2 regions of the Streptomyces sp. NPDC048600 genome follow, and region 2 is predicted to be linked to the other one. Evidence: predicted binding sites of a transcription regulator. Region 2 holds the regulator's gene; the other holds the start of a gene.
What was found. Region 2 encodes HspR, which represses chaperone genes until heat shock. Its sites were predicted from a motif close to TTGAGNNNNNNNNNCTCAA; they were not measured.
Positions count from the first base shown of each region.

Region 1: the regulator HspR is predicted to act here: its motif matches at 6,412-6,430, upstream of dnaK (molecular chaperone DnaK).

Region 1 is NZ_JBVJGZ010000025.1:17,146-26,257, forward strand. Features, by position in the region: gene ACZ6SQ_RS28565 (nitrate reductase subunit alpha) at 1-1,588, shown strand, start outside; gene narH (nitrate reductase subunit beta) at 1,588-3,207, shown strand; gene narJ (nitrate reductase molybdenum cofactor assembly chaperone) at 3,207-3,701, shown strand; gene narI (respiratory nitrate reductase subunit gamma) at 3,698-4,420, shown strand; gene dnaK (molecular chaperone DnaK) at 4,491-6,356, opposite strand; gene ACZ6SQ_RS28590 (hypothetical protein) at 6,492-7,883, opposite strand; gene ACZ6SQ_RS28595 (OsmC family protein) at 7,954-8,379, opposite strand; gene ACZ6SQ_RS28600 (vWA domain-containing protein) at 8,453-9,112, opposite strand, start outside.
Region 2 is NZ_JBVJGZ010000060.1:2,109-11,220, reverse strand. Features, by position in the region: gene ACZ6SQ_RS38025 (helix-turn-helix transcriptional regulator) at 1-560, shown strand, start outside; gene ACZ6SQ_RS38020 (helix-turn-helix transcriptional regulator) at 557-1,540, shown strand; partial or broken gene ACZ6SQ_RS38015 (helix-turn-helix transcriptional regulator) at 1,503-2,542, opposite strand; gene ACZ6SQ_RS38010 (sugar ABC transporter substrate-binding protein) at 3,372-4,478, opposite strand; gene ACZ6SQ_RS38005 (heat shock protein transcriptional repressor HspR) at 4,796-5,248, opposite strand; gene dnaJ (molecular chaperone DnaJ) at 5,254-6,432, opposite strand; gene grpE (nucleotide exchange factor GrpE) at 6,466-7,122, opposite strand; gene dnaK (molecular chaperone DnaK) at 7,119-8,957, opposite strand; gene ACZ6SQ_RS37985 (MraY family glycosyltransferase) at 9,052-9,112, opposite strand, start outside.

The DNA.
Region 1 (9,112 bases), on a different contig from region 2:
CGCCCCGGAGAACTGGCCGCGCGTGCTGAACCTGTGGCGGGCCAATCTGCTCGGCTCCTCCGCGAAGGGCGCCGAGTACTTCACCCGCCATCTGCTCGGCACCCACTCCTCGCTGCGCGCCGAGGAGGCCGGCGAGGACGTCCGGCCGAGGGATGTGAAGTGGCACGAGCGGGCGCCCGAGGGCAAGCTCGACCTGCTGCTGTCGCTGGACTTCCGGCAGACCTCCTCCACCCTGCTGTCGGACGTCGTCCTGCCGGCCGCGACCTGGTACGAGAAGCACGACCTGTCCAGCACGGACATGCATCCCTACGTCCACTCCTTCACCCCGGCCGTGGACCCGCCCTGGCAGGCGCGCACCGACTTCGACGCCTTCAAGGCCCTCGCCGAGAAGCTGAGCGAGCTGGCCGTGGACCATCTGGGCGTGCGCAAGGACCTGGTGGCCGCGCCGCTCCAGCACGACACCCCGGGGGAGACGGCCCAGCCGGGCGGTGTCGTCAGGGACTGGAAGCGCGGCGAGTGCGACCCGGTGCCGGGGAAGACCATGCCGAACCTGGTGGTGGTGGAGCGCGACTACACCGCGATCGGCGCGAAGTTCGCGGCGCTCGGCCCCCTCGTGGAGCGGCTCGGGCTGCCCGCCAAGGGCATCGCGCTGAAGCCGGACGAGGAGGTCGCCCATCTGCGCGAGCTGAACGGGACCGGGTACGAGGGCCGTCCCTCGCTCGACACGGCCGTGAAGGCGGCGAACACGATCCTCGCGCTGTCCGGCACGACCAACGGCCGGCTCGCCACCCAGGGCTTCCACACGCTGGAGGGCAGGACCGGGCAGGAGATGGCCCATCTGTCCGCCGAGCACGAGGGCAAACGGGTCACCTACGCCGACACCCAGGCGGCTCCGGTGCCGGTGATCACCTCGCCGGAGTGGTCCGGCAGCGAGTCGGGCGGGCGCCGCTACACGGCGTTCACGCTCAACACCGAGCATCTCAAGCCCTGGCACACCCTCACCGGACGCCAGCACTTCTTCCTCGACCACGACTGGATCCATGAACTGGGCGAGGCGCTGCCGGTGTACCGGCCGCCGCTGGACATGAACCGGCTGTTCGGCGAGCCACGGCTCGGGGCGGACGGCCGGCGGGAGGTGACGGTCCGCTACCTCACCCCGCACAACAAGTGGTCCATCCACTCCGAGTACCAGGACAACCTGTTCATGCTGGCGCTGTCCCGGGGCGGCCAGTCCATCTGGATGGCCCCGCAGGACGCGGACGCCATCGGAGTCGAGGACAACGACTGGATCGAGGCGGTCAACCGCAACGGCGTGGTGGTGGCCCGCGCGATCGTCTCGCACCGGATGCCGGCCGGCACGGTCTATATGCACCACGCGCAGGAGCGCACGGTGAACGTGCCGAGGACGGAGACGACCGGGATGCGCGGCGGCATCCACAACTCGCTGACCCGCGTGCTGCTCAAGCCGTCCCATCTCATCGGCGGCTACGCCCAGTTGAGCTGGGCGTTCAACTACCTGGGGCCGACCGGCAACCAGCGCGACGAGGTGACGGTGATCCGCCGTCGTGCCCAGGAGGTCGAGTACTGATGCCCCGTGGTGACGCCCCCATCGGACGCTGCATGGCGCAGGTCGCGATGGTCATGAACCTCGACAAGTGCATCGGCTGCCACACCTGCTCGGTGACCTGCAAGCAGGCATGGACCAACCGGCGCGGCATGGAGTACGTCTGGTTCAACAACGTCGAGACACGGCCCGGCCAGGGCTATCCCCGCCGCTACGAGGACCAGGACACCTGGCGCGGCGGCTGGGAGCTGAACCGGCGCGGCGCGCTGCGGCTGAAGGCGGGCGGCCGGTTCAAGAAGCTCGCCGGGATCTTCTCCAACCCCAAGCTGCCGGAGATCAAGGACTACTACGAGCCCTGGACGTACGAGTACCGCAACCTCACCGACGCCCCGCTCGGCGGGGACTACCCGGTCGCCCGCCCCGTCTCCCAGCTCGACGGCAAGCCGATGAAGATCGAGTGGTCCTCCAACTGGGACGACAGCCTGGGCGGCGCCCCCGCCTACGGCGACCTCGACCCGATGGTGGAGCGGACCCGGCAACAGGCCTCGGACAAGGTGCGGTTCGAGTACGAACAGGCCTTCATGTTCTATCTGCCGCGCATCTGCGAGCACTGTCTCAACCCCTCGTGCGTCGCCTCCTGTCCGTCCGGCGCGATGTACAAGCGCAGCGAGGACGGGATCGTGCTGGTCGACCAGGACCAGTGCCGGGGCTGGCGGATGTGCGTGACCGGATGCCCGTACAAGAAGGTCTACTTCAACCACTCCACCGGCAAGGCCGAGAAGTGCACGATGTGCTACCCGCGCATCGAGGTGGGCCAGCCGACGGTGTGCTCCGAGACCTGTGTGGGCCGGCTGCGCTACATCGGGGTCGTCCTGTACGACGCCGACCGGGTCACGGCGGCCGCCGCCACACCGGACGAGAAGGACCTGTACGAGGCCCAGCTGGACGTGTTCCTCGACCCCGAGGACCCGGTGGTGCGGCGGGCGGCCGAGGAGGCCGGCATCCCCCACGACTGGATCGAGGCGGCCCGCCGCTCGCCTGTGCACACGCTGATCAGCAACTACCGGGTGGCGCTGCCGCTGCACCCGGAGTACCGGACCCTGCCGATGGTCTGGTACATCCCTCCGCTGTCGCCGGTGGTGGACGCGCTCAGCGAGAGCGGGCACGACGGGGAGGACGCGGGCAATCTCTTCGGCGCCATCGACACCCTGCGGATTCCGCTGGAGTACCTGGCGGAGGTGTTCACGGCCGGCGACGTGGGGCCCGTGCGCGCCTCGCTGGAGAAGCTCGCCGCGATGCGCGCCCATATGCGGGCGGTGAACCTGGGCGAGGAGCCCGACCCGTCGGTCGCCGCGGCGGTCGGCATGACGCCGGACGAGATCGAGGAGATGTACCGGCTGCTGGCGATCGCCAAGTACGAGCAGCGGTACGTCATTCCGACCGCGGCCGTGGGCGACGCGCGCCGGCTGGAGGAGTCGGCGCTGCCGGAGGGGTGCAGCCTGGACTACGAGGGCGGGCCGGGCATGGGCGGCGACGGTCCGTTCGGCCAGGACTCCGGCCGCAGACGGCTGCCGCTGGTGTCGGTGGAGAACTTCCACGGCTTGCGCAGGCGGCAGACCTCCGACGACTCCGAGGAGGCCTGATGCCCTCCGACGCCGTGCTGTACCAGGCGGCCGCGCTGTGTCTGACCTACCCGGACGACGACTTCCGGGCGCGGCTGCCGCTGCTGCGCGAAGCCGCCCCGCAACTACGGGAGTTCACCGACCACGCGGCCGTCACCCCGGACCGTGAACTGGCCGAGCACTATGTGCGCGTCTTCGACTTCAAGAACCGGCACAGCCTGTATCTGAGCTGGTGGCAGGACGGGGACACCAGGCGGCGCGGTATGTCGCTGGTGCGGTTCAAGGACGTCTACCGCGCCCACGGACTGGAGTTCACCGGCGAGGAACTGCCCGACTACCTGCCCGCGGTGCTGGAGTTCACCGCCCGCACCGGTGACACCGGCCTGCTGGCCGGGCACCGCAGCGGCCTGGAGCAGCTCCGCTCCCGGCTGACCGCCTTCGGCACCCCGTACGCCCGCGTCCTGGACGCGGTGTGCGCCACGCTGCCGCCCGCACCCGTTGGAGCGCGCCCATGACCGTCTTCCTCTGGGGCGTCGTGCCGTATCTCGCGTTCGCCCTGCTGGTCGCCGGGCTGATCTGGCGCTACCGCTACGACAAGTACGGCTGGACGACCCGCTCCTCGCAGGTCTACGAGTCGAAGCTGCTGAGCATCGCCTCGCCGGCCTTCCACTACGGCATCCTCTTCGTCCTGGTGGGCCATCTCGTCGGGCTGTTCATCCCGATGTCCTGGACGGACGACGTGGGCGTCAGCGAGCACACCTACCATCTGTTCTCGCTGTACGGCGGCACCGCGGCCGGGGTGCTCACGGTCGTCGGGATCGTGCTGCTGATCTACCGGCGCCGCACCAACGCCCCGGTGTTCCGCGCGACGACGGCCAACGACAAGGCCATGTACGTGTTCCTGCTGGGCGCGATCGTGCTCGGCATGGTCGCCAAGCTCTCCCATTCCTCCGGCGACGGCTACAACTACCGCGAGTCCATCGGCCCTTGGGCGCGCAGTCTGTTCACGCTGAGCCCGGACACCGCGCTGATGGCGGACGTGCCGGTGCTGTACCAGGTGCACGCGGCGATCGGCATGGTGCTGATCGCGATGGTGCCGTACACGCGGCTGGTGCATATGTTCAGCGCGCCCGTGCAGTACCTGTTCCGCCCGTACATCGTCTACCGCAGCCGCGACCCGAAGCAGCTCGGGCCGCGGCCGGAGCGGCGGGGCTGGGAGCGCGCGGGGTCCTAGCCGGGCCGGGCACGCGGGGTCGCAGTCCCTCCCGTCGCGTTCCCCCGCCCGTCGGCTCCTGGCCAGGGTCCTAGGCCGCTCCCCCGCGCCGGTCGCGGTCCTCGTCGACGATCTCGGCGTCGACCACGCCGTCCTCGTCCGGCGGGGGCTCGGTGGGCTGTTCGGTGCCGGACGGCTGTCCGGCCCGGGCGTTCGCGTACATGGCCTGGCCCATCCGCTGGCTGACCGAGGCCAGCTTCTCGATGCCGGCGCGCAGGGGGGCGGTGTCGGCGCCCTGGTCCAGCAGGGTCTTGAGGCCTGTGACGGCGGCCTCCACCTCGGCGCGGGTGTCGGCGGGGACCTTGTCGCCGCTGTCGCGCAGGAACCGCTCGGTCTGGTAGACGAGCTGCTCGGCCTGGTTGCGGGCCTCGGCGGCCTCACGGCGGCCCCGGTCCTCCTCGGCGTACTGTTCCGCATCCCGCATCATGCGGTCGATGTCGTCCTTGGGCAGCGCCGAGCCTCCGGTCACGGTCATCTTCTGCTCGCGGCCGGTGGCGAGGTCCTTGGCCGAGACGTGCATGATCCCGTTGGCGTCGATGTCGAACGCGACCTCGATCTGCGGCACGCCCCGCGGCGCGGGCGGCAGCCCTGCGAGGTCGAAGGTGCCGAGCTTCTTGTTGTACGCGGCGATCTCGCGTTCGCCCTGGTAGACCTGGATGCCGACGGAGGGCTGGTTGTCCTCGGCGGTGGTGAAGATCTCCGAACGGCGGGTCGGGATCGTGGTGTTGCGCTCGATCAGCCTCGTCATGATGCCGCCCTTGGTCTCGATGCCCAGGGACAGCGGGGTGACGTCCAGCAGCAGCACGTCCTTGACGTCGCCGCGGATGACACCGGCCTGGAGGGCGGCGCCGACGGCCACGACCTCGTCGGGGTTGACGCCCTTGTGCGGGTCCTTGCCGGTCAGCTCGCGCACCAGGTCGGTGACGGCGGGCATCCGGGTGGAGCCGCCGACCAGGATGACGTGGTCGATCGCGGAGAGCTTGAGGTTCGCGTCCTTCACCGCCTGGTGGAAGGGCTTGCGGCAGCGGTCGAGCAGATCGGCGGTGAGCTCCTGGAACTGGGCGCGGGTGAGCTTCTCCTCCAGGTGCAGGGGGCCTTCGGCGGAGGCGGTGACATAGGGCAGGTTGATGTTGGTCTCGGTGGAGCTGGACAGTTCGATCTTGGCGCGCTCGGCGGCCTCGCGCAGTCGCTGCACGGCCATCTTGTCCCGGCCGAGGTCGACGCCGTGCTGCCCCTGGAAGCGTTTGACCAGGTACTCGACGATCCTCTGGTCCCAGTCGTCGCCGCCGAGGCGGGTGTCGCCGTTGGTGGCCTTGACCTCGATGACGCCGTCGCCGATCTCCAGCAGGGACACGTCGAAGGTGCCGCCGCCCAGGTCGAAGACCAGCACGGTCTGCTCCTCGCCGCGGTCCAGGCCGTAGGCGAGGGCGGCGGCGGTGGGTTCGTTGATGATCCGCAGCACCTTCAGGCCCGCGATCTCCCCGGCCTCCTTGGTCGCCTGCCGCTGGGCGTCGTCGAAGTAGGCGGGGACGGTGATCACGGCGTCGGTGACGTCCTCGCCGAGATAGGCCTCGGCGTCCCGCTTGAGCTTCTGGAGCACCCGGGCCGACAGCTCCTGGGCCCGGTAGCGGGTGCCGTCCACGGAGCCCTGCTCCGGGAAGTGCCACCGGGTGTCGCCCATGTACCGCTTGACCGAGCGCGCGGTGCGCTCGACGTTGGTGACCGCCTGCCGCTTGGCGACCTCCCCGACCAGCACCTCGCCGTTCTTGGCGAAGGCCACCACCGAGGGGGTGGTCCGCGCGCCCTCCGCGTTCGCGACGACGGTTGCCTCACCGCCCTCCAGTACGGCCACCACCGAGTTGGTCGTTCCGAGATCGATCCCGACCGCACGTGCCATCGCCGTCCCCTTCCGCCAGGGCGTCCCCGATCGCCTGCCACCTCCAGCACAAAACTTGAGTGCTTTCTTGTCAATGGGGCATCGGGGGCGCGAGGGGTGGTCAGGGGAGCATCGCGCCGGTCGCGGCCCTGGCGGTCACGGCCCGGCCGGGGGACGGGGCGCGGGCAGGGGTGAGGCTGGCGGGGTGCCCGGAGGGACGGGCGAGGGGGCCGGGGCCGGGTTCCGGTCCGGCCGGTGGCGCAGCCGCAGCCACCCGACGGCGACCAGCAGCACGAAGGGCAGCCAGGCCGTGGTGTACGCCCACCCGTAGACACCGAAGTCGAGGACGGAGCGGGTGTCGTCGACGTCGGAGGCGTTGGCGCCGAAGAAGGCCAGCAGCAGGGTCGGCGGCAGGGCGATCAGCGTGGCCACGGCGAGCAGGCCGGAGACGATGCCGTCGCGGCGCTCCTTCTCGTCGGCGAGGGCGGCGTCATGGCTCGCCGAGCGGGCGGCGATGACGGAGGTGAGCCGCTCGATCATGCGAGCGGAGTTCTCCAGGCTGTCGCGGATGCCGAAGGACTCGCCGAGGGAGGACTGGAAGGCCTCGGTGAGCATCTCAGGGATCAGCAGGGAGTCGACATAGGCCTCCACGCCGAACGCCAGGTCCAGCTGGAGCTCGTTGACGCCCGCCGACAGTTCGGAGATCAGCTCGCGGGCCGCGCGGGGTGAACCGGGAGTCGCCCGCTGGTTGAGCCGCATCATCCCGAACGACTTCAGCCGGGTGCGCTGGAGCACGGCGAGCGCGGACAGCATGCCGACGGCGACCAGGGTGAGGGCGTTCTCCACGTGCGGTGCCCAGCCGGCCTGCACGGACACCCCGCGGCCGTGCGCGGCCAGGGTCACACCCTGGATGTACAGGTTGGGCGGCACGCTGATGTCGGGACGCGGGGCGCCGGGCAGCTTGCCACGGTAGATCAGCTCGTTCAGCGGCTCGGCGAGGGCGTCCTGGCCGGAGCCCGCCGCGGTGAGCAGCTCGGTGAGCAACTGGCCGCCGGGCTGGACGAGTTGGTGGACGTTCTGGCCGAAGGCGAGCGGCTCGGGCAGGTTCAGCCGGGCCTGGATCACGTCGAGCAGGGGCCGCCCGCCGAGGGTGAACGCCGCGCGTTCGAAGCAGGTGGCCGCGAGCCAGGGGGCGAGGGCGGCGGTCGGGGTGTCGACGGCGAAGTCGCAGTCCAGGATCAGGGTGGCGTCCCCGCGCGGGGTCGTGACGACGACCATCCCGGCACCGGCGAGGCGCAGTCCGTGGTCACCGCCCGGCAGTCCCAGGTCCGCCGGGTCGACGGACTCGGCGAGCACCGGCACGGGCAGTACGGCGTCCCCGGAGCGCAGGTGCGGGCCGAACCGTCCGAAGTCCAGCCGGTCGACGAGCCGGCCGACGGCGAGGGCCGGGTCGATCCGCCCGGTCAGGCTGAACAGCAGCCGTACGCGGGTGGCCGTGCGTAAGGCGGAGTCGAGCGCCGTGGTCGAAGCGGAGATGCCCTGGACCATCGCCGAGCCCTTCTCGTGGAAGCGGCGTGCGGCCCGCCGGACCGGCGGGCCGCACGGGAGTCGTCCGGACTCAGGCGAGCTTGGCGTCCAGCGTGATCGGCACGGCCTTCAGGGCCTGGCTGACCGGGCAGTTGGCCTTGGCGTCCTGGGCGGCGGCGACGAAGGCGTCGTTGTCCAGGCCCTCCACCGTGCCCTCCACCGTCAGGTGGATGCCGGTGATGCCCTCGCCGGGCTGGAAGGTGACGTCGGCGGAGGTGACCAGCCTGGTGGGCGGGGTGCCGGCGCCGGCCAGGCCGTGCGACAGCGCCATGGAGAAGCAGCTGGAGTGGGCCGCGGCGATGAGCTCCTCCGGGCTGGTCTTGCCGTTGGCCTGCTCGGCGCGCGACGGCCACGACACCGCCTGCTCGCCGATGCCGGAGGAGTCGAAGGTGACGACGCCGTTGCCCTGGAGCAGGTTGCCTTCCCAGACGGTGTGTGCGGAGCGCGTGGTTGCCACGATTGTTCCTTTCGCAAACTCTGGATGCGGTCCCGCTTCCGGGGTCCCTGCCCCTATCCGATCACATTCCGGCTCAACGCACCCGGAACACCGGCCCACGCGCGGTGAACGGCAACCGGGCGTTCCGGGGAACGAGATAGGCGTGCTCGCGCCGCACCCGCAGGACGTCGCACCAGCCGTCGGTGATCACCAGGACCGGCGCGCCCGGCGGGAAGTCGTCGGCGCGGTGCAGCAGGTCGATCCCCGGCTGCAGGACCGTGCCGCCGCGGCCGCGCACCTGTACGCGTCCGGCGATCTCGGTGACCGGCAGGTAGCCCGCGTCGTGCGGGGCGGCGTCGCAGAACACCATCCGCGCGGCGGGCACATCGCGGGCCTCGGCGTAGGAGGCGATGGCGCCGAGCGCCTTGCCGAGCAGGACCCGGTCCATGGACCCTGAGGTGTCCAGGACGACACCGAACGTGCAGCGCGCGACCTCCTCCGGCGGGAAGTACCGGCCCGCGCGCGGGATGCCGGGCGTGGACGCCTGGCGCCGGGACGGGCGGGCGTAGGACCGCAGCGGCTCGGGGCGGGGCACGAACTCGTCGAACCAGCGGGCGAGTTGCGCGTCCCAGGGCAGCGGCGGATGGCTGAGGGCGCGGATCTCCTCGATCAGGCCGCCGGGCAGGAAACCGCGCTCCTGCCGCTCGTGCAGATCGAGTCCGCGGGCGAGGCCCCGGCGGTAGAACTCGTCGAG
Region 2 (9,112 bases):
ACATGTCCCCCCAGCACCGGCGCATCGCCCTCGAACGTGACCAGGCCTGCCTGGACCGCGGAGCCCGCATCCGCACGCTCTACCAGCACACGCAGCGCCACATACCGCCCATCGTCGCCCGCTACGAGCAACTGCGCGGCGACACCGAGGCCCGCACCCTGGACGAGATCACCGAACGCCTGATCATCGTCGACCGCGCCGTCGCCTTCCTCCCCGCCAGCAGCGACCGCACCCAGGCCCTGGAGGTCCGCGCCCCCGCCGTCGTCGGATACCTGGCGACCACCTTCGAGCGACTGTGGCGGCTGGCCACCCCCATGTACCCCGAGGCCGTCCGGCAGCCCACCCTGAACGGCATCACGCCCCGTCAGCGGGCCATCGCCGCCCTGCTGGTGGAAGGGCACACCGACGCCGTCGTCGCGAACCGGCTCGGCATGAACGTCCGCACCGCCCGCATCCACATCGCCAAGCTCGCCGCCACCCTCGGCAGCGACAGCCGGGCGCAACTCGGTTACCTCATCGCCGGATCCGGCATCCTCGACCAGGAGGGAGCACACGCGTGACCCCACATCCCCACCACGGGGTGGACGAACTGTGCCCCGCCGGGACCCGGTTGTACGAGCGGGCCCTGCGCGACGGGCATCTGCACACCGCGGAGGCGCGGCCCGCGCCCTGTCTCGTCGACCACGGGCTGCTCCAGCCGGACGTCACGGACCCCGACCGGCTGGAACCGGTCGCGCCGGCCCTCGCCCTGCACCGGCTGCTGCACACCTCCGCCGAGGCCGTGGCGGAGCAGCGCCGGCGGGAGGCACGGCTGGCCGAGATGTTCGAGCCCCTCATGCGGCTGGACGGGCGGGCGACCGTGCCGGAGGAACTGCCCGCGATCACCGTGCTCAGCGGGACCGAGCGGATCAACCGGGCGATCACCGAGGCGATGACCGAGGCGGCCGGCGAGGTGCTGTGCGTGCAGCCGAACAGCAACTACAGCAGCACCCGGGGCGAGCGGGCGCAGGCCGTGGCGCTGGAGCGGGACCAGGCGCTGCTGGACCGCGGGCTGCGCATCCGCACGCTCTACCAGCACACCCAGCGGCACATGCCGCTCGTCGCCGCCCGCTACGAGCAGCTGCGCGGCGAGGCCGAGGCCCGCACGCTGGACGAGATCACGGACCGGCTGATCATCGTCGACCGCGCGGTGGCCTTCATGCCCGGCGACAAGGACGGCAGTCTGGCCCTCGAGGTGCGCGTCCCGGCGCTGGTGGACTATCTGGCGACCGCCTTCGACCGGCTGTGGCGCCTGGCCACCCCGATGTACCCGCAGGCCGTCCAGCAGCCCACCCTGGACGGGATCACCCCGCGCCAGCGCGCGATCGCCGCGCTGCTCGTGGAGGGGCACACCGACGCCGTCATCGCCGACCGGCTCGGCATGAACATCCGTACCGCGCGCGTCCACATCGCGAAGCTCGCCGCCACCCTCGGCAGTGACAGCCGGGCGCAGCTCGGCTATCTCATCGCACGCTCGGCGATCCTGGATCGGGAAGCGTGACTCCGGCCGGGGAGGGGTCGGGGGCCGGTCCGTCGAGCCCGGCCCGGGCGATACGGACGCCCAGCTGGGCCCGGCTGGCCGCGCCCAGGGTCTCCGACAGACGGGCGATGTGGGCGCGGCAGGTGCGCACGCTGATGCCGAGGCGCTCGGCGATGACCGCGTCCTGGTGGCCCTCGGCGAGCAGGGCGGCGATGGACTGCTCACGGTGCGAGAGCCCTCGATGCCGGGCTCCGGGATCGCCTCGGTGAGCGGCACGGCCGTGCGCCACAGCCGCTCGAAGACCGTCACCAGGTAGGCGACCAGGCCCGGGTGACGCAGTTCCAGGGCCACCGTGCGCTCGGGGTTGGCGGGGATGAAGGCGACCGTGCGGTCGAAGAGGATGAGGCGGTCGACGACCTCGTCCAGGGTGCGGGCCTCCACGGCGTCGCCCATCAGTTCCAGGTAGTGCAGCAGGCCCTGGCCGTGCCGGGCGACGTGGTTGTACAGGTCGCGCATGCGCACGCCCCGGGCGCGCAGGGCCAGGGCCCGGTGCAGGCCCTCGGTCAGTTCGTGCTCGCGCCGGATGCCGCCGGGCTGCACGGTGAGCACCTCCGCGGTGCAGGCGTCGGTGGCCTCGTCCAGGGCCGCCTGGATGCGGGCCGGGCCGTCCAGTACGCGGATCGCGGTGCCCTCGCCTACGGCAGGCCGCGGTTCGCCCATGCCGAGCCCGGCGTAGCGCTCGACGGCGGCGACCGCTTCGCCCACGCGGCGCTGGCTGGCGCTGACCTCGTCGTGGACGCCGCGCAGGAGCCGTGTCATGACCTCCTGGGGCGCGGTCGGCACCAGCCAGTCCATGTCGTCGGGGTCGGGGTGCAGCAGGGCGAGGTCGAGGAGGCAGGTGACGTCGTCGGCGTCGGAGCGGGGGACTCTGCCGCGGCGCACGGCGCGGGAGTAGACGCGGTCCGCGGCGGCGCACAGCCGGTCGGCACCGTGCGGGTGCTCCTCCGTCCCGTGCCCGGCCATCGCCTGTCCCACCCCCGACTCCCGCGTCTCGCAGCGCAACTATGCGCGGCGCGGGCTGGCTCCCGCAACACGGCTCCCCCTGGGGTGACCACCGGAAACCACCCCTTCGCCGTGCTTCGTCCCACCCCCATGAACCCCCACACGCAACAAGCTGCACGCAGGGCTGCCACCGGGGTGTGGTTCTGGTACGGGAGGTCCACGACCGACTCGCGCAGTTCCCCGCGCCCTCTGAGGACCTGCCTGGCCGGCGCCCGATCCCGAGTGTGGGTCATCCGTGGCTTTTCGCGCAGTTCCCCGCGCCCCTAAGACCTCTGCCTGGCCGGCGCACGATCCCGAGTCCGGGTGACCCGTGGCCACTCGCGCAGTTCCCCGCGCCCCCTGAGGACCTGCCTGGACGACGCGCGATTCCAGGTGCGGGTCATCCGTGGCTGCTCGCGCAGTTCCCCGCGCCCCCTGAGGACCTGCCTGGACGACGCGCGATTCCAGGTGCGGGTCATCCGTGGTTGCTCGCGCCGTTCCCCGCGCCCCCAAAGACCCTGCCTGGCTGGCCTGGGTTCCGGGTGATTCGTGGTTGCTCGCGCAGTTCCCCGCGCCCCTAAAGACCCTGCCTGTGCGGGTGGTCTGTGGTTGCTCGCGCCGTTCCTCGCGCCCCTTGAGGGCGATGCCGGCACCGCCCTTTCTGGGGGCGCGGGGAACTGCGCGATCGGCCACATGCGGCCCGCAGACACATCGCAGACAAGCCACCCACCGTCCCCAGGGGCACGCGGCCCGCAGGGGCGTCTCGCGCACGGCCCGCCGGGAGGGAACCCGCGCCCCACCCCCGGAGGGGCTACGTGAGGCCGATCGCCTCGCAGTCGTCCTTGTACTCGGCCGTGCAGATGTCGGAGATCTTGTAGATGCCGTCGGCGATCACCGTCTCCGCGATGTTCTCGCGGGTGAGCGCGACCACGCCGACCAGCTGGGCCGGGACCTTCTCCTGGGTCGGGCTGACGACCTTGTCACGGGTGAGCGCGTCGAACTGGATGTCACGCCCCTGGACCCGCGCGACCGCCATCTCCGCGGCGGCCTCGGCCTCGGCCGGGTAGGACTTGTACACGCTCATGAACTGCTCGCCGGAGACGATGCGCTGCACGGCGTCCAGCTCGGCGTCCTGCCCGGTGATGGGCGGCAGCTCGGTGACGCCCGCGGCCTCCAGCGCCTTGATGATGCCGCCGGCCATGGCGTCGTTCGCCGAGTAGACGGCGGCGATGTTGCCCGCGCCGACCGCGTTGATCGCCTCGGTCATGTTGGCCTGGGCGTTCTTCGGGTCCCAGTCCTTGGTGTCGTAGGACCTGGCGATCGTCACCTTGCCGCTCAGCTCCGACGTGGCGCCGTTCTTGAACTGCTTGGCGTTCGGGTCGGTGGGCGAGCCGTTCATCATGACGATCTTGTCCGAGGAGTCGACCCGCGGCCCCATCGCGTCCAGCAGGGTGCGCCCCTGCACCTCGCCGACGAGCTCGTTGTCGAAGGAGATGTACGCGTCGATCGGGCCCTCGGCCAGACGGTCGTAGGCGATGACCGGGATGCCGGCGTCCTTGGCGCGCTGCACGGCGCCCGCTATCGCGTGCGAGTCGACGGCGTCGAGCAGGATGACGTCGACACTGTCGGCGATCATCTTCTCGAGCTGGCTCTCCTGCTTGTCCGCGTTCTGCTCGGCGTTCGCGTAGACCACGTCGCCCTTGTCGTTGGTGAGCGCAGCGACCTTGGCCTTGATGATCGGATAGTCGAACTTCTCGTACCGGGAGTTGACCTTCTCCGGCAGCAGCAGGCCCACCTTGATGTCGTTGCCCCTGGTGGGGCTCGCCTCGTCGCCGCCCCCGGTCGCGTCGAGAACGCCGCAGCCGGCGAGCGAGAGGGTCAGCGCGGACGCGACCGCGGTCATGGCGATACGACGCATTCAGGGGCTCACTTCGGTGTGTTACGGACATGGGCGCGACACCACGCCCAGGTGACTGAAAAGACAACGCGTCGCCACACTCAGCGTCAAGAGTTATCACTTAACGAGATGGCAACATCACCTTCCGTTCAGTATGTGAAGACACAGCGAAATCCCTGCACAAGCGATCGCTTTCTACGCGCGTCATGATCACAAACGGTCTTCAGTTTTCCGCCACACACGACGATCACCGCGGCGGCGACCGGAGCGGGGCACACACGGCAGGGCCCGGAGGTTCGAAAAGAACCTCCGGGCCCCTGCCGTGCACAGCCTTCGGATCAGTCCCCCGGCTGCTGGCGCTTCGGCCGCCACACCACCAGCGCGCTGGTCTGCTGCACCTCCTGGTACGGCACCAGATCGCGCCGGTACGAGGCGTGCACCGCGGCCTCGCGCTGGCGCATGGCCGCGGCGGCCCCGTCGAGCGCCGCCTCCATCTCCGCGACCCGGGACTGCAGGGCCGCGACCTGGTTCTCCAGTTCGATGATGCGCTTGATGCCGGCCAGGTTGATGCCCTCGTCCTGCGACAGCTGCTGCACCTGACGGAGCAGTTCGATGTCACGGGCCGAGTAGCGACGGCCGCGCCCGGCCGTGCGGTCGGGCGAGACCAGGCCGAGGCGGTCGTACTGGCGCAGTGTCTGCGGGTGCAGGCCGGAGAGCTGGGCCGCCACCGAGATGACGTAGACCGGGGTCTCCTCGGTCAGTTCATAGGGGTTGCGTCGACGGCCGTCCATCTGGCTCATGCTCCCTTCGCGGCCTCGAACAGGTCCGCCCGCGGGTCCTCGTCCGCGGTCGCCTCGCGATACGCCTCCAGTGCGTCACGAGCCTTCCCCGACAGCTCCGCCGGGACACTCACCTCGACGGTGATCAGCAGATCCCCGCGGGTGCCGTCCTTGCGGACCGCGCCCTTGCCGCGGGCGCGCATCGTGCGGCCGTTGGGCGTACCGGCGGGCAGCTTCAGGGTGACGGCCGGGCCGCCCAGCGTGGGCACCCGCACCTCACCGCCGAGCGCGGCCTCCGCGAAGGTCACCGGCACGGTCACGGTCAGGTTGTCTTCCCTGCGGCCGAACACCGGGTGCTCGCCCACGTGCACGACGACATAGAGGTCACCGGCCGGACCGCCGCGCTCACCGGGCGCGCCCTTGCCTCGCAGCCTGATCCGCTGCCCGTCGGAGACCCCGGCGGGAATGCGGACCTGCATGGTGCGCGAGGACTTGGCCCGGCCGCTGCCCTTGCAGACGTCGCAGGGGTTCTCCGCGATCAGGCCGCGGCCCTTGCAGTCCGGGCAGGGGTCGGTGAGCGAGAAGCCGCCGCCGGAGCCACGGGCGACCTGCCCGGTGCCGACGCAGGTCGGGCACACCCTGGGCGTGCCGTTCTTGTCGCCGGTGCCGGAGCAGGCCTTGCACGGGGCCTGGGAGGACATCCGCAGCGGGACGGTCGCGCCCTCGATGGCCTCGGTGAAGCTCAGCGTGACCTCGGACTCGATGTCCTGGCCGCGCTTGGGCTGCGTCCGGGTGCCGGTGCCGGGGGCACCGCCCCGGTTGAACAGGCCCCCGAGCACATCGCCGAAGCCTCCGCCGAAGCCGCCCTGCTGCGCACCGCCGCCGCCTCCGAAGAGGTCGCCGAGGTCGAAGTTGAACGAGCCGCCGCCCGCGCCCGGCCCCGGGCGGAATCCGCCGTTGCCGAACAGCGCGCGGGCCTCGTCGTACTCCTTGCGCTTCTTGGGGTCGCCGAGGACGTCGTTCGCCTCGGAGATCTCCTTGAAGCGCTCCTCGGCCTTGGCGTTGCCCTTGTTGGCGTCCGGGTGGAACTCGCGGGCGAGCTTCCGGTACGCCTTCTTGATCTCGGCCTCGGTGGCGTCCTTGGGGACGCCGAGAACCTTGTAGTAGTCCTTCTCGATGAAGTCCTTGGTGCTCATCCTCGACGTCCCTCCTTCCGTCCGGTCTCTACGTCAGCCCTCCTCAGGGCCGTTGTCCTTGTCGTCGCCCGCCGCGCTCTCGTCGGCCTCGGACTTGACGCCCTGCGCGCCCGGCTGCGGCTCGGCGACGGCCACCCGCGCGGGGCGGATGGTGCGCTCGCCGATGCGATACCCCGGCTGGAGGATCGCGATGCAGGTCGTCTCGGTGATGTCCGGGGCGTAGGAGTGCATCAGGGCCTCGTGGATCGTCGGGTCGAAGGGCTCGCCCTCCTTGCCGAACTGCTGGAGGCCCATCTTGGCGGCGACGGTCTCCAGCGACTCACCGACGGACTTGAAGCCGCCGACGAACTCGCCGTGGTCCCGCGCGCGCCCGATGTCGTCGAGCACGGGCAGGAGCTCGGTCAGGAGGTTCGCGATCGCGATCTCCTTGACCGTGATCCGGTCACGCTCGACCCGGCGGCGGTAGTTCTGGTACTCGGCCTGGAGGCGCTGGAGGTCGCCCGTGCGCTCGTTGAGCGCGGTGCGGACCTGGTCCAGCTGGGCCACCAGACCCGCGTCGGTGCTTGAGTCCCCGGCCGGGGCCGCCCCCTCCGCGTTCGCGGGGGAGTCGGCCTTCGGCTCGGCGTCGTCGGAGGTGGCGCCGGAGGGGACGTCGGGCTTCTCCTCGAAGCCCGGGGTCTCCTCCGTCACGCGGCACCGTCCTTGCGGTCCTCGTCGACGATCTCGGCGTCGACGACGTCGTCGTCGGCCTTCGGGGTCTCGGCACCGGCGCCACCGGCGGCCTGCGCGGCCTGGGCGTCGGCGTACATCGCCTGGCCGACCTTCTGGGAGACCGCGGCGACCTTCTCGGTGGCCGTGCGGATCTCGGCGGTGTCCTCGCCCTTGAGCGCGGTCTTCAGCTCCTCGACGGCGGCCTCGACCTCGGTCTTGACCTCGCCGGGGACCTTGTCCTCGTTGTCCTTGAGGAACTTCTCCGTCTGGTAGACGAGCTGCTCGCCCTGGTTGCGGGTCTCGGCGGCCTCGCGACGGCGGTGGTCCTCGTCCGCGTACTGCTCGGCCTCCTGGCGCATCCGGTCGACCTCGTCCTTCGGCAGCGAGGAGCCGCCGGTGACGGTCATCTTCTGCTCCTTGCCCGTGCCCAGGTCCTTCGCGGTCACGTGCATGATGCCGTTGGCGTCGATGTCGAAGGAGACCTCGATCTGCGGGACACCGCGCGGGGCCGGCGGCAGACCGGTCAGCTCGAACATCCCGAGCTTCTTGTTGTACGCCGCGATCTCGCGCTCGCCCTGGTAGACCTGGATCTGCACGGACGGCTGGTTGTCCTCGGCCGTCGTGAAGATCTCGGACCGCTTGGTCGGGATCGTGGTGTTGCGCTCGATGAGCTTGGTCATGATGCCGCCCTTGGTCTCGATACCGAGGGACAGCGGGGTCACGTCGAGGAGCAGGACGTCCTTGACCTCACCCTTGAGGACACCGGCCTGGAGCGAGGCGCCGATGGCGACGACCTCGTCCGGGTTCACGCCCTTGTTGGCGTCCTTGCCGCCGGTCAGCTCCTTGACGAGCTCGGCGACGGCGGGCATGCGGGTGGAGCCGCCGACGAGGACGACGTGGTCGATCTCGCTGAGGGAGATGCCGGCGTCCTTGATGACGTTGTGGAACGGCGTCTTGCAGCGCTCCAGCAGGTCCGCGGTCAGCTGCTGGAACTGGGCGCGGGTGAGCTTCTCGTCGAGGTGCAGGGGACCCTCGGCGGAGGCGGTGATGTAGGGCAGGTTGATCGAGGTCTCCGTGGAGGAGGACAGCTCGATCTTGGCCTTCTCGGCGGCCTCGCGGAGGCGCTGGAGGGCCATCTTGTCCTTGGCGAGGTCCACGCCGTGACCGGACTTGAACTGCTGGACCAGGTAGTCGACGACACGCTGGTCCCAGTCGTCACCACCGAGGTGGTTGTCACCGTTGGTCGCCTTCACCTCGACGACGCCGTCGCCGATCTCCAGCAGCGAGACGTCGAAGGTGCCGCCACCGAGGTCGAAGACCAGGATGATCTGCTCGTCCTTGTCGAGGCCGTACGCCAGCGCGGCGGCGGTCGGCTCGTTGACGATGCGCAGGACGTTGAGGCCCGCGATCTCACCGGCCTCCTTGGTCGCCTGACGCTCGGAGTCGTTGAAGTAGGCCGGGACGGTGATGACCGCGTCGGTCACCTTCTCGCCCAGGTAGGCCTCGGCGTCGCGCTTCAGCTTCTGCAGGATGAACGCGGACATCTGCTGCGGGTTGAAGGGCTTCCCGTCCAGCTCGATCTTCCAGTCGGTGCCCATGTGGCGCTTCACCGAGCGGATGGTGCGGTCCACGTTGGTGACCGCCTGCCGCTTGGCGACCTCGCCGACGAGCACCTCGCCGTTCTTCGCGAAGGCGACGACGGACGGCGTGGTCCTGGCGCCCTCTGCGTTGGTGATGACGGTGGGCTCGCCGCCTTCAAGAACGCTGACGACGGAGTTAGTCGTGCCCAGGTCGATGCCGACCGCACGTGCCATGGTTGATTCCTCCAGCTGACTTGAGTGGAACGGACTCAAGTGTGCATGACGGCCCCGTATCGGTCAACAGACATGAGTCATGGAGACTCAACTCTTATCCGTTCCTTACACGCAAGGGGCCTGTGACCTGCGACGATACCCTTGAGGTACGCCGC